One region of the Paenibacillus sp. CFBP13512 genome, then DNA from elsewhere that is predicted to be linked to it. Evidence: riboswitches for the same ligand, from Rfam matches in the RefSeq annotation. Region 1 holds a riboswitch; each other region holds the start of a gene.
The links. A riboswitch is a leader RNA that binds a small molecule or an ion and turns the genes downstream of it on or off. The one in region 1 is predicted to bind cyclic di-AMP.
Positions count from the first base shown of each region.

Region 2: linked by a shared signal. The riboswitch ahead of PaeCFBP13512_RS21245 (C40 family peptidase) and the one ahead of PaeCFBP13512_RS14645 (hypothetical protein) in region 1 are both predicted to bind cyclic di-AMP.
Region 3: linked by a shared signal. The riboswitch ahead of PaeCFBP13512_RS20710 (ubiquitin-like domain-containing protein) and the one ahead of PaeCFBP13512_RS14645 (hypothetical protein) in region 1 are both predicted to bind cyclic di-AMP.
Region 4: linked by a shared signal. The riboswitch ahead of kdpF (K(+)-transporting ATPase subunit F) and the one ahead of PaeCFBP13512_RS14645 (hypothetical protein) in region 1 are both predicted to bind cyclic di-AMP.

Region 1 is NZ_QGAD01000009.1:151,097-154,360, reverse strand. Features, by position in the region: gene PaeCFBP13512_RS14655 (universal stress protein) at 1-307, opposite strand, end outside; gene PaeCFBP13512_RS14650 (hypothetical protein) at 349-807, opposite strand; cyclic di-AMP (ydaO/yuaA leader) riboswitch at 1,201-1,394, shown strand; gene PaeCFBP13512_RS14645 (hypothetical protein) at 1,515-1,910, shown strand; gene PaeCFBP13512_RS14640 (oxidoreductase) at 2,005-2,721, shown strand; gene PaeCFBP13512_RS14635 (hypothetical protein) at 2,772-3,095, shown strand; gene PaeCFBP13512_RS14630 (hypothetical protein) at 3,095-3,264, shown strand, end outside.
Region 2 is NZ_QGAD01000024.1:13,831-17,094, forward strand. Features, by position in the region: gene PaeCFBP13512_RS21240 (GNAT family N-acetyltransferase) at 50-565, opposite strand; gene PaeCFBP13512_RS21245 (C40 family peptidase) at 843-1,316, opposite strand; cyclic di-AMP (ydaO/yuaA leader) riboswitch at 1,329-1,468, opposite strand; gene PaeCFBP13512_RS21250 (YwhD family protein) at 1,949-2,461, shown strand; gene PaeCFBP13512_RS21255 (ATPase domain-containing protein) at 2,824-3,264, shown strand, end outside.
Region 3 is NZ_QGAD01000022.1:12,930-16,193, reverse strand. Features, by position in the region: gene rnmV (ribonuclease M5) at 1-170, opposite strand, end outside; gene PaeCFBP13512_RS20710 (ubiquitin-like domain-containing protein) at 363-1,481, opposite strand; cyclic di-AMP (ydaO/yuaA leader) riboswitch at 1,805-2,028, opposite strand; gene PaeCFBP13512_RS20705 (TatD family hydrolase) at 2,224-2,991, opposite strand; gene PaeCFBP13512_RS20700 (HD domain-containing protein) at 3,039-3,264, opposite strand, start outside.
Region 4 is NZ_QGAD01000014.1:24,560-27,823, reverse strand. Features, by position in the region: gene PaeCFBP13512_RS17890 (carboxypeptidase-like regulatory domain-containing protein) at 1-994, shown strand, start outside; cyclic di-AMP (ydaO/yuaA leader) riboswitch at 1,297-1,500, shown strand; cyclic di-AMP (ydaO/yuaA leader) riboswitch at 1,562-1,744, shown strand; gene kdpF (K(+)-transporting ATPase subunit F) at 1,993-2,073, shown strand; gene kdpA (potassium-transporting ATPase subunit KdpA) at 2,093-3,264, shown strand, end outside.

The DNA of each region.
Region 1 (3,264 bases):
ATTGTCCAATAATCAATTGCGTCACATCATGCTTTTGAGCAGTTGAAGCAATAATATCAGCAGCTTCTTGTCCATGACTTTCTAAAAGGACAAATGTACCTCCTGCTTCTTCGGTCAATTTGCGCCATGCCTCTACATATTTCTCTTCTTGCTGATCCATCTCATCGATCGGGTGATCAATCACACTGAGTACACAGAGTGGAGACTGAATCAATTGAGATAAATGAATACCACGCCTGATCAATCGTTCTCCATTAGGCCCATAATACACACACACCATAATTTTTTCAGAGTTCAAGAAAGGCACACTCCTTTATTTCGTAGTTATGATCCATTAACCAGAATTGTTCAAAAGGAATAATAAGCGATGGTGTAATCTAACAAAAAAGCATGATTAATAAGCGCATCTGACGATGTCCACACATCAGGTGAATCTTGTAGTCGAATCCGCAGTTCAGTCAATGCTTCTAAAGCAACCTGACTACGTACACTTCCCCAATTCTGTTGCTGCTGATCGATATGAGAGAGTGCTTGATCTAGAGGGCATTTTTTGAGTGATGTAAATACTCGACTCCATTTCACCAGATCCAGATGCTGAACTTGATCTGTAAATGAATATTCCGCCCAGCCTGTAACTCCATGACTTGCGATTTTTAATAGCCCACAGTGTAGATAGCCATCCATTTCAGGTAAGGCTAGACGGCGATTATCATACTGAAATACTTCAATAGAATGAATAACATGGACAGATGTGTTGCTAGTGGATACCGCATGAGTAACAGGTGAAATGGCCGATAACAGACTCATCAAAAATCTACACTCCTTTAATATGATGTTTCTTTGCCTAATCCAATAACGATCCGTGTATCTGTCTATAACGGTATACTTGATGTCAGATATTGTTAGCAATCATAGTCCGCTCAGAGAAAGAAGTAAAATCAGACCTGAGTATTAAAAAGATCATATATCTGTGAAAACCACCATGTAATCGGATTCATTCTATTCATTCATACGGTAATGTCTTGTATACTCATCAATGCGCCAGTTTATCCATTTATCCTGTAAAATAAAGTAAAACAGCGCTAGATGAAGGAAATAGAACATTAGAACCCTACAATCGACTGGATTGCTCTATATCCGAATATAGCGAGCTTCAGTACTGCTTTACAAACGAAAAGAGCGGGCGTATGATTTCTTTCAAGTTCATTACAGCTTAATGGCTGAAAAGGGTATCAATAGACCTTTCAATCAGCGGGGGAACCATAAGAATAGACACTATGCTAGTGAGCTATTCAGGGGTGAATCAGAGCAGTTGGTGAAGACCGATAACTCTGTAGGGAGACTCTTACTTCCGAATCCGTCAGCTAACCTCGTAAGCTGCAATAAGAGAGACGACAATAATCAACTACGCCATGATAAGATGCCGCAGGCACTTGTCTTAGAAGCTGATGAAGAGGTCCTCTTCTAACGGCTTTTTTTTGTTGTCTACAATGGGTGGAGGAGCGCGAACAAGGATGGAATATGAGCAGGAATTTGTACTGGTATCACCGGCTACTGTAGCAGGGGAGCAATTTATGCAATTGTTAAAAGTGAAAAAGATTCCATTTGCAGTGATCGTGAACAGTCAAGCCGATCAACTTCGATATCAGAAAATGGGGATTGAACATGTGCTAGTGATCGACACACAGCGACAAGAGTTATGGCGGATTCCAGAGTTGAAGATTGGCAAAATTTATTTATTTGAACGCAGTCTACCGCTCTGTTGTCGTTATATCCAGATCTGCCGAACATGGTCATCACAGCAACTCTATGTTATTACAGAAGGCAACCAATCCCGATTGATTTATCGTGGACTGGGCGCCGATTACATTATTCATACGAATGGGAGCAGTGCTTCCTTTTTGTTATAAAAAAGTGCTGTAGATCGATCGCTCATTTTATTTTGCAATTTGCTGATGATATCTTGATAATGAAGAAGATAGGGAATCAAGGCGATGCGCAGAAATGGAGATGATCGTGATCGGTAAAACAGCATTAGTCGCAGGAGCCACAGGTCTAGTAGGCAAAAAGTTGCTGCGCCAGTTATTAGAAAGTACAGAATACACTCAAGTGATTGCTCTTGTCCGCCAACCTGTGCAACAACTGCAACATATGAAGTTGCAACAGGTTGTGGTGGATTACAATAAATTGCAAGATTATCGAGCGGATATGAAAGCAGATGATGTATTCTGTTGTCTGGGAACAACGATTAAGCAAGCAGGAACACAGAAGCAGATGATCGAAATTGATGTTATTTATCCATTTGCGGTAGCGCAGATTGCGTATGAGCAAGGAGCCAAACAGTTTATCGTTATCAGTTCTATGGGGGCCGATCCGAAGTCCAGTATCTTTTATACACGGATCAAAGGAGAACTGGAACAGCGATTACAACAGATTGGATATACCTCGTTGTCGTTGATTCGTCCATCTTTATTGCTTGGTAAGCGTAAAGATAGCCGTGCAGGCGAGCAATTTGGTACTGTCATCTCTCAGGCATTATCTTTCCTTATGGTGGGCCCTCTTCGTAAATATCGGGGAATAGAAGCAAGTGCAGTCGCTCTAGCGATGTATCGAATTGCACAGACCGCCAAACCCGGATCGCATGTGTATCTTTCAGATCGTTTGCAGCGGATTGCCGATGAATCACAGCCTACGACTGCTTCTACTAAAAAACGGAGTTGACGTCATCATTCGTACGTATTAGTTCAATTATAGAAATGGAGAATTATAATATGCCTCAATTAGAACCTAAGCAAGCAGCTTCAACGATCGAAAAATGGATTTCTTTTTACGATATGGATAATGCCAAAGCATGGGATAAAGACGATTATCCATTTATCCAATCTTCCTGCAAAGTGATGCATAGTGCAATTCAAGCGTTACGTGGTAAAGCTCCATCACAACCGAATGAGCGCCGTAAAATAGCGACTGGATTAGAAGAATGGTTAGATGACTCTTTTATGGATGATCCAAATGAATGGGAAAAAGAAAATAAAGCGTTTGTACAAGAAGCGTTAGAAGCGATTCAGTTTACGATTCAGTTTCTACAAAAATAATGAATAATGAGCAGACATACTCTATACCAGATGGGTATATCCCTTTATCCAGCAGTGAGATTGGCGAATTTTATATCGCTTTTGAACCTCAGTCGCATAGCTTTAATATCTATGTGCGTGCAGTAGAACCTTCTGCATCTCCAGCTATAGATCAGCCTGTATCTATGGT
Region 2 (3,264 bases), on a different contig from region 1:
ACAAAAAGCACAGAAGAATGAGTCTTATCATTCCTTCTGTGCTTTTATTTTAGAGATTAGGATAACGTGCGTTAGGCGGAGCTTGATAGACCATACAATAAAAAGGCTTCATCCCATCAGGCGTTCTGCGTTCATACATATCTGTAATATAAAAATCTGCTTTCTGATAGGTGCGAATAGCCCGTTGATTCCAGGTCAATACTTCTAAATCAATCTCTGCGGTAGCACTACGTTCCTGAGCCGTCTGCACAATTGCTCGTAAAAATTCTTCTCCATAACCATGACCACAAAGATCGGGACGCATTCCTATACCTAGTCTAATCGTATCTCCTAATGGAAAAAGTTGAGCAAAGCCAGCTAGTTGTTCATGTTTATCTAGAACAGATAGATATTGTTTTTCTCGAATTATCGGATCTCCAAATTCAATCCCTAATTCTTTCATTTGTTCCCATGCCATCCAACCATAGATATTATAAGGTGGTTCATAGATCCATGTGCATACTTCAGCGGCATGTAATTCTGTCAAAGGAATAGTATGAAAAACAGAATCTAGTGATGAGCTCATCCAGTAACCTCCTATGACCATACTTCATATGTATACCATAAAAAAAAGATAAAAAATTTGCAATATCCTGTTTACCATAATTACGAGTAGGTTAATAATAAGTAGACATAATTATAACCACAACAAAATATAAATTTTCAAAGATTCACAATTTTATGTAACCTATTAGACGTTCGATACGTCTTACTTATATAGAAACATAAAAAAACCACCAAAGATTCTGGCGGGAATCTTAAGTGGTCTGTAGGTTCATTTATATGAGTTGTTAATAGGATAATTAATTGTCAGTTGCGAAGGTGTTATATGTGGAATCACTCATAACGCGTTTAGCACCAACGTAACGATTTTGATAGTAATCCATGCTCAAACTGTCAATTCTCACACCTTTAGAAGTAGAAGCGTGTGCGAAGTTACCATTTCCTACATAAACTGCTACATGTGAAACTCCAGCCCCGGTAGTATTGAAGAATAACAGATCTCCAGCAATTAAATCACTTTTTGATACAGGCTCACCTACTTGATATTGAGAACTAGATTGGCGAGGAAGATCAATGTTCATTTTGCCGAATACATATTGTGTAAATCCAGAGCAGTCAAAACCGCTGAAAGATGTTCCACCAATACGATAAGGTGTTCCAATAGCTCCATCAATTACTTGATCCATTTTAGAATCTGCATGTGCACTTGTTACTCCAAGTGACGTAAATGCAATAGCAAGTCCCATTACTGCGGCTGTTAGTTTCTTTTTCATGTTCAAAATCAATTGTCCCCTTCCAATTGCCTACGAGGTTAGCTTAAGGATTCGGTAGAAGGTATTCCCCTATGATCCCTCCGAAACAAGATCAATTCACCCAAAACGGTTCCCCCGTTTCCCGGTACCAAGGAATTTGGCTCAAAGCTTGGTATGTACCGTTCACGGATCATTACGACAAAACGACAAATTTTTCATTACGCTATAAAGGTTACAGCATTTCGTTTTAAAGTTTACAAAGTTGTTACTAAAATCTCACTGGATTTATTCTACCAGAGGTTTTTTACTTTGGCAAACGTTTATTCATCTGTTTTTAATATTTGCTTAAGCATTTTGACGAGTAATCTCTGTCAAAGCCTACGGTTGTCATGTTCTTAAAAGTTAAAAAAATTTAATCTTTTGATCAGATGTGGGTGGTTATTAGTGAATGATGACCACTATATATACTTTCTTCGGTTCACCAATCACAATAATGAACGTTTTTTACCTTTTTTTATGAAAAATCGTGACAATAATCGACTTTATTGGCTTTTAACTCATTATTCGCTACAATATGAGTAATAGATTAAAGTCCCATTTATATGTATAACAGTCTTTATTTATACTGACCTACAAAGGAGTATTCTAACAATATGGATGAAAATCAAGCAAGTAAAAAGTCAATGTCACTGAATATTGTAAGTAGTAGTGCAAAAAGTAGTAAACATAAGGGGTTTGGATCAGGAGCGATTAACCTCAATAATGTTTCCCCTATCATTATAGACCATGGCGAAGCAAAAATCGATGTTGGCGCTATGCATGCCAAAAGTAAGGTAGAAAAAGGAATCAAATTTACTACCAATCGTGAAGAATTAAATGGTGGTCGCCAAGTATGGTTAGTATGGGTCGCTGTAGATAAATTAGCTGAAGGTGTTAATTATGCAGGAGCGACAGCTTGTGAGATGTGGATCAATGAAGAAGAGAAAAAAGGCTGGAAAATTCTTGCCGAGCATGTGAATAAGTTAGATTATGCGATCAAGCGTCGCATTATGTTAGAGGGCTTAGGAACAGAAGAAAAAGCAGCGCTTAAAAAGTTATTGGTTGCCCATAATGAAGAGTGGTGGAATCAGTCTTCAGAAGAGTTTAAATCTGCATTAGAAGGTTAATAATAACTAACATAGTCTACGTATTACACAAAAGACCGACGACCCTCAGATCGTCGGTCTTTTATCATTTCATGTCACCATTTTGGTATCACTTTAAAAAAACTTCTTCTATAGAAGAATAATATTTCACCAACAAGTATTAAGGATTCAAAATAGTAGGATTATCTTTATTTATATCATATAATAACAAGTAAAATATGGTAAAAAAGGTTATGAATGAGGATGGGATGTCAAATGACTATAAAAATTGGAAATTTACTTCCTTCTATCTCTAAACCCTTGTTATAATTAAGAGAAAGTCATCATCGTAGGAAGCTGTCCCTTGCGTGACTAAAATATTCTACAGATGGAGGGAACACTAAATGCAAAAAAGCGAAGCTGCTTACACCAAGACATTAAAACAGCCTATTAGTACAGGTATCCCGGGACTGGATGATATTTTATGCGGTGGCATTCCCCCAGGAGGCGTCGTTATTCTGGAAGGTGAGCCAGGTACAGGCAAAACAACGATAGGTATGCAATTCTTGGTTGAAGGTGCTATTAAACATAATGAGCCCGGTATTTATATTACATTCGAAGAACTTCCTGAACAAATCTACGATGATATGGAACGGTTTGGATGGAATTTGAAAGATTTGGAACGGCGTAACTTATTACGTGTGATCTGTATAGAACCGGAAATTTTATTAGAACAGATGCTTGAACCCAATGGATTATTTGAATATATGATCAAAGAAATTGGTTGTAAGCGTGTAGTTATGGATAGTATTAGTTTATTTAGATTAATGAGTAGTGAACAAGAA
Region 3 (3,264 bases), on a different contig from region 1:
TCAGGATCAGTTAATATAATTACACCGCGTCGTTCTTGAGCTAATTTTACACGACGAATCACATGAGCACCTATAGCTGAGCCGCCTGTCTCGATCGTATCTGCGTCTACAGCTCTTTTAATCGCTACGGTATCGTCTCGTCCTTCCACAACAATCACTTCTTTAATCACGTTGATTGTACGCTTCCCTTCACTCTCTAAATGATAAGATAATCTGTTCGATATTCATCTTAACAGAACAAAAAGAAGAGGATTTATCCTCTTCTTTTTGTTTTCTTTATGCACGCTCATAGTTAATATTATTTATATCATATAACAGATGACTGGGCTTAAGCAATGGTGCTATCCCAATCAACACCCTCTCTAGGGTTTAACCGGGCCAATTACATATACAGTGTAACCGGATTTGCGTCCAAATGCTCTCGCTTGGCTCAAGCTGTCTATATACACGTCGATTTTATTACCGTTAATAGCACTACCGGTATCTTCAGCACGGCGGAAGCCAATGCCTTCAATGTATACCCACCATCCCATAGGAATGACACTCGTATCGACTGCAATCGTACGACCTTCTGTTACACGTGCTCCCGAAGCAGTCACTGTACCTAGACCAGGTTCTTGAGACGAATAAGCAGTTAGAGATACATTGTTCAGTACTTTCGCATAAGAGAAATCTACACCTGCTTTGGAAGTACTATTACTTGATCCTCCACTAGAAGAAGCAGCTGCGAGAAGTTTAGGCTCCTCTTTTTTGGTACCAATAGCTACAATCTTATCTTTTACTTTTGCGGTTGTTTTTTTATTAACCATACGTTTGGAGACGAATTCTCCATCTTCGTATACTTTCTCGATGTATTGAACCACTTTACCTGTTTGACCGCCTTGCACTAACTTGGTTTTACCTTCAAGCATGGAACCATCGGTTTTTTTAACCGTTTGATATGGAATCTTGACTACTTTTTTCGCTACAAATGATTTGGTACGCACAATCTTGATATCCATATTGTCATGAACTGAAGATTCCATCGCAGGTGTTAATTGATCTTCACCTGACAGTGTTAACCCAGCCTGCTCCAATGTGTTACCAACTGTTTTAGAGGTGGTATAAATTTTCTTGGTTCCACCATCTGCCGTAATGTTTACTGCAACCGCATGGTTAATATAAACTTTGTCCCCATCCTGAAGCGCGCCATTCATAGGCATAGATACTTTATCTTGTGGTGCCACTTTAATTTGATTTTCATCAAGCAGTTGAGAAAGCATCAATTTACGTGTTTCCACGGTTTGTGCTTTGCCGTCAATGACTACAGAAATATTTTTACCCGCTTGATTATAAAGTAGGGACAATAGCATCGCTGCAAGAGCGATCACTAATAATGCAGCCCACAATACATAGCGTAGGTTTTGTTGCTTCCAACTCAGCGCGTAAGACATGCTGGATGAGCGCGAACCATGGGTTTTTTCGAAAGGAGCAATTGCCACTTCTTCCGTCCTCCTTCATAGTCTCGCCGTCTAGCTGTGACGTAATTGTATATGACGCGACTATATAACAGAATTTTCACAGGCTGATCGTAAGCATAAGATTACCAAATCTGTGTGATAATCTTTCGTGATGTTCAAAAATGCCTGCGCCATGGTCAGTCTAAGGGACACACCTAATATCTGAAAGATCAAATTTCAAATATCGTATTCTCTGAATCTTTTCGTTTAGCCCAAAACAAAAGAAGCCTCTGGAAAAGAGCAAAGCAACTTTTCCTTGGCTTCCGACGTATCTAAATACAGTTCGGAAAACGTTAGAAAATACGAGGTTGCCTCTGCATCGCTTACGGGGTTAGCTGTCGGATTCGGACACATCATATTTCTTGCCCTTTGAAGGCTCCTCCGCTCATGGCGCGAGTACCTCCAATTCACCCCGTAGACCCTGTAAAAGGAATCATACATAATGACTTCGGTATTCTGATAATAATGGCTTGAAGACATATGTTGGTTCCCCCGTTTTCCTATGCAGGAAACTCAGCGAGACCGAATCATGGAATCTTGCGTAATAACAGCAAGATTAAATCACTGATGAAATAATATCCCGAACCCAACCCTCATGTAAAGCGACCAGCAAGCACGTTTTTCTGAATAAATGGTTAAAAAGTTGTCATATTCTTCTGTTTTTTGGTTATAATTTATTCATATATCCGTTTAACGCTGTTTTTTGCGTGATTTACTCTCTTTTTCACCGAATGCCAAATCGTTCCAGTGCATTTTTAGTTGTAATTGTACTAATTTCTTCCAGTGATACCCCTTTTAGCGCAGCAGCAGCTTCTGCTACAAGTGTCACATAACCGGACTCATTTCGTTTTCCACGATAAGGATGTGGTGTCAAAAATGGGGAGTCTGTTTCAAGCAAAAGACGGTCCATTGGAACCTGTTGTAACACCTCTTTAGGTTGCTTCGCATTTTTGAAAGTAATCGGTCCTCCAAACGATAAATGAAAGCCCATATCGAGACACATTTTAGCCGTTTCCCAGCTACCTGAAAAGGAGTGCATAACCCCTCCAACTTCATGTGCTTTTTCTTCGCGCAAAATCTTAACAATATCTTCATGAGCATCACGATTATGGATAACAATCGGCATATTAATCGAACGTGCTAGACCGATTTGTTCACGTAATACTTTATGCTGTACTTCTTTCGGTGAAGTATCCCAGTGATAATCCAGACCAATTTCACCAATCGCTACTACTTTTTCATGTTTGCATAGCGATTCGATCCATTCCAGATCTCCAGGTTGCATATGAATCGCATCTACAGGATGCCAGCCAATAGCCGCATATATAAATTCATAACTTTCGACTAATTCCATCGTGGTGGGAATCGTTTCACGGTTGAATCCCACATTGATCATTCGGGTTACCCCTTGTGCATAAGCACGCTCAATCACTTCTTTACGATCATCGGCAAATTCGATCGAATCCAAATGAGTATGTGTATCAAATAACATATAATTTTCTCACTCCTTCTCTGTTTCTCGTTCTTTTTTCGCTAATCTTATATTTCAAATTCCATCTGTGGCGGATTAATTTTGTTTTCAAATATCGCTGCCACTTCTTCGGATAATTGATGAATAACTTTCTCTAACTTATCTTGCGGATAATACAGATGATATCGACCGCGATGAATCCCACTAATTGAACGTACAATATCCGATACTTCTGATATTTCTTGGATTCGGTTTTGACGATCTAATAATAGAATTTGTTTTTCTTTTTTAGGA
Region 4 (3,264 bases), on a different contig from region 1:
TCCAGCGAAACTGACTTCTTTTTTAAGTGTAGTTAATTCGGCTACGGTTGATTATGATCTTTCACTTTATTATTTGAATGAAGAGACATCTGAGATCGAGCAGGTCGCTTTTTCTACCAAAGGTCCAACACAATATGAACAGCTTAGTCATATTGCCAAAGCAGGATATTATTTTATTAGAGTAAGTTCTTATCAAGGAGCAGATACCACTAATCCATTTACTGTATTTGCTGTCACTTCAGATAGTTATGATGCAAGCGAGCCTGATGATAATCCGTGGTTAGCCAAAGATAAAGGATCAGCACCTTTTGTCAGCACACAGAATATTGATAATCGTTTTGACGAGGATTGGACAAAAGTCACTTTGACAGCTCAATCCAAAATGAACCTTCGTCTAGACAACACATCTGCTTATGGAACGTATCAATTACAGTTATTTAATGCGAATCTGGTGAGTCAAGGAACACTGGCACAGAATACCAACGGTCAAGTCACACTACCTGCGGGAACGTATTATATTCAAGTCTTAGCACCTTCTACATTCGATCTAACGACTCCATACAAACTATCTGTTAATTATCAGACAGCAGATGTATCCAGAGTTGCGATCAGTAATATTACAACAGATGGTGGTGTCTATGGATTTATTAATTATGGACAAGGTAATAAGTGGCGTGTCAAAAACAATATTGTGATCTCAGGTCGTGCTTTTGATGCTACAGGCAATCCGGTAGCGAACGCTATCGTAACGACTAATATCACTACAATTCTCAATGGCAAAGTGATTCCCGGAACAGCTACGACAGATGCTTCAGGTAACTTTACAATGCCAGTCAATATTGATAATCCAGGAGTAGGACAATATACTTTCCAATCATCCAAATACAGACATTATTATGATATTGTCAGAATCCAATTTTTCAGCAACGGTAAGCCATTAAATTCAGACATTAGCACACTGTATCATTTCGCTTATGAAATCTACACAGGTTGACCATAATTTTAAAAATGATAGCATCTTGCGTAAAAAATGACATAACCGTTTTCAGAATCTGTTGCAAATGAATGATAAATGCGATGTAACAACAGTGAAAAAGTAGAGAAACGATGAAAAAGAGAGAAAATAGGAGCCTGCGATAGATAACTTTTCAATAGTTATCTGAAAATGAAAGCTGTGATGATTCACAGCTTTTTTTGCGTCTTTTCTCAGCTTTACAGTTGACAAGGACAGGCGTATTATTCATTGCAGGCAGTTGATGAATACGATTCAGCAACTGATATAAATGAAGTTTCCAATGTTTTTGATCGCTGAGTTTTCGGTGCTAACCGAAAAACGGGGGAACCAAATTGCGATTTCACAAAACGGTGTGAGAGCCGGAATGTGAATCGTTGGGGTGAATCTGCATACTGACTAACCATGGTACAGTCAGACAATGCAGTAGGGCGACTCTCACCGCCCGAATCCGACAGCTAACCTCGTAAGCGTGGATAGGAGAGAAGTGTGAAGCTTGTGCCGATCTGACACAGTGTAATACGACTCTGTGTTTTTTGATATGTTAACAATGTCACAACGCTTAATTTTCATATGCATATGAAAAGCGGGGGAACCAATCGTTGATGGAGAGGACTGATAGGAAATGATCAGGATCTACACAACATGGGGTGAATTCCGGTATCTACCGGAACGGGCAATCTTCCAGCCCGAATCCGACAGCTAACTCCGTAAGCGTATAAGGGAGAACTCCTAACCAGCAACTCGGCAGGTACACGATAAGTGTGCGTGTTTGTAGAAGTCTGGGGAAAAGTTCTGCTTTTCTCCAGGCTTCTTTTTTTGTGCCTTTTTTAGCAAATTATAGTAACCAAAATGAATGCAGGGAGTTCTTCACATATGATGGATATATTAATGATTGGATTGGTTTTGTTGATTACTGTAGGGTTGAGCGGGTTGCTGCAATGGGCATCTGTAGCTATCGGAGAAAGAAGGAATGAGCGATGACTTGGCTGCTGTGGATTATTATTGGTGGATTAACCATTTATCTATGTTACGCATTAATTTATCCAGAAAAATTCTAATGGGTCAGGGGAGAACATCGTGAGTATCTTTTCATATATCGGAATTGCAGTCACTTTTATTATTGCTTTAATCATCGCTCGTCCAACCGGACATTATATTGCACATGCTTTTGACAATACACCCAATCGATTAGATCGTTGGTTTCATCCTATTGAAAAATGGATTTACAGGTTCGGTGGAATCAAAGGTGAAAATCAGACGTGGAAGCAATATGCAGGAGCCGTATTGATCAGTAATACAGTGATCTTACTTATCGCTTATGCGATCTTCCGTCTTCAACATGTATTACCTTTGAATCCAGCGGGCATTACGAATATGAGCCCTGATCTAGCGTTCAATACAGCGATTAGCTTTATGACAAATACCAATTTACAGCATTATAGTGGTGAAAGTGGTTTATCTTTATTTTCACAGATGACAGCGATTATCTTTATGATGTTTGTATCACCGGCAACAGGGATTGCGGTTGCAATTGCATTTATTAGAGGAATAACCGGTAAGCCACTAGGTAATTTCTTTACGGATCTAGTACGGGCAATTACACGCATTTTGTTACCTCTTACTTTTATTATGGCGCTTGTCTTTGTTGGATTAGGTATGCCGCAGACGTTGCATACTGTAGTGACAGCACAGACGTTACAAGGAACAGAGCAAAAGATTGGTGTAGGTCCAATTGGATCATTTCTAGCGATCAAAGAATTAGGGAATAACGGTGGTGGTTATTTTGGAGCCAACTCTGCACATCCTTTTGAAAATCCAGGCGGATTCAGTAATATGTTGCAAATGCTGATGATGTTACTGGTTCCAATGTCATTGCCATTTACGTACGGTAAAATGGTCGGCAACTCGAAGCAAGGCCGAGTATTATTCGTTTCGATGGTTATGATGTTTGTCGTGATGCTTAGTGTATCTCTTGCAAGTGAATATCAAGGAAATCCATTGATTAATCAATTAGGTACCCAGCACAATGCAGGATCGATGGAAGGTAAAGAAGTACGATTAGGCGAAGCTCAATCTTCGTTCTACTCTGTAGTTACTACTGCTTCAGAGACTGGTGCTGTCAATAACATGCATGATACGTTAACACCACTCGGTGGATTGATTGCATTAGGAAATATGATGCTAAATACAGTATTTGGCGGTTCAGGTGTAGGACTGTTGAATATTCTAATGTATGCCATTATTGCGGT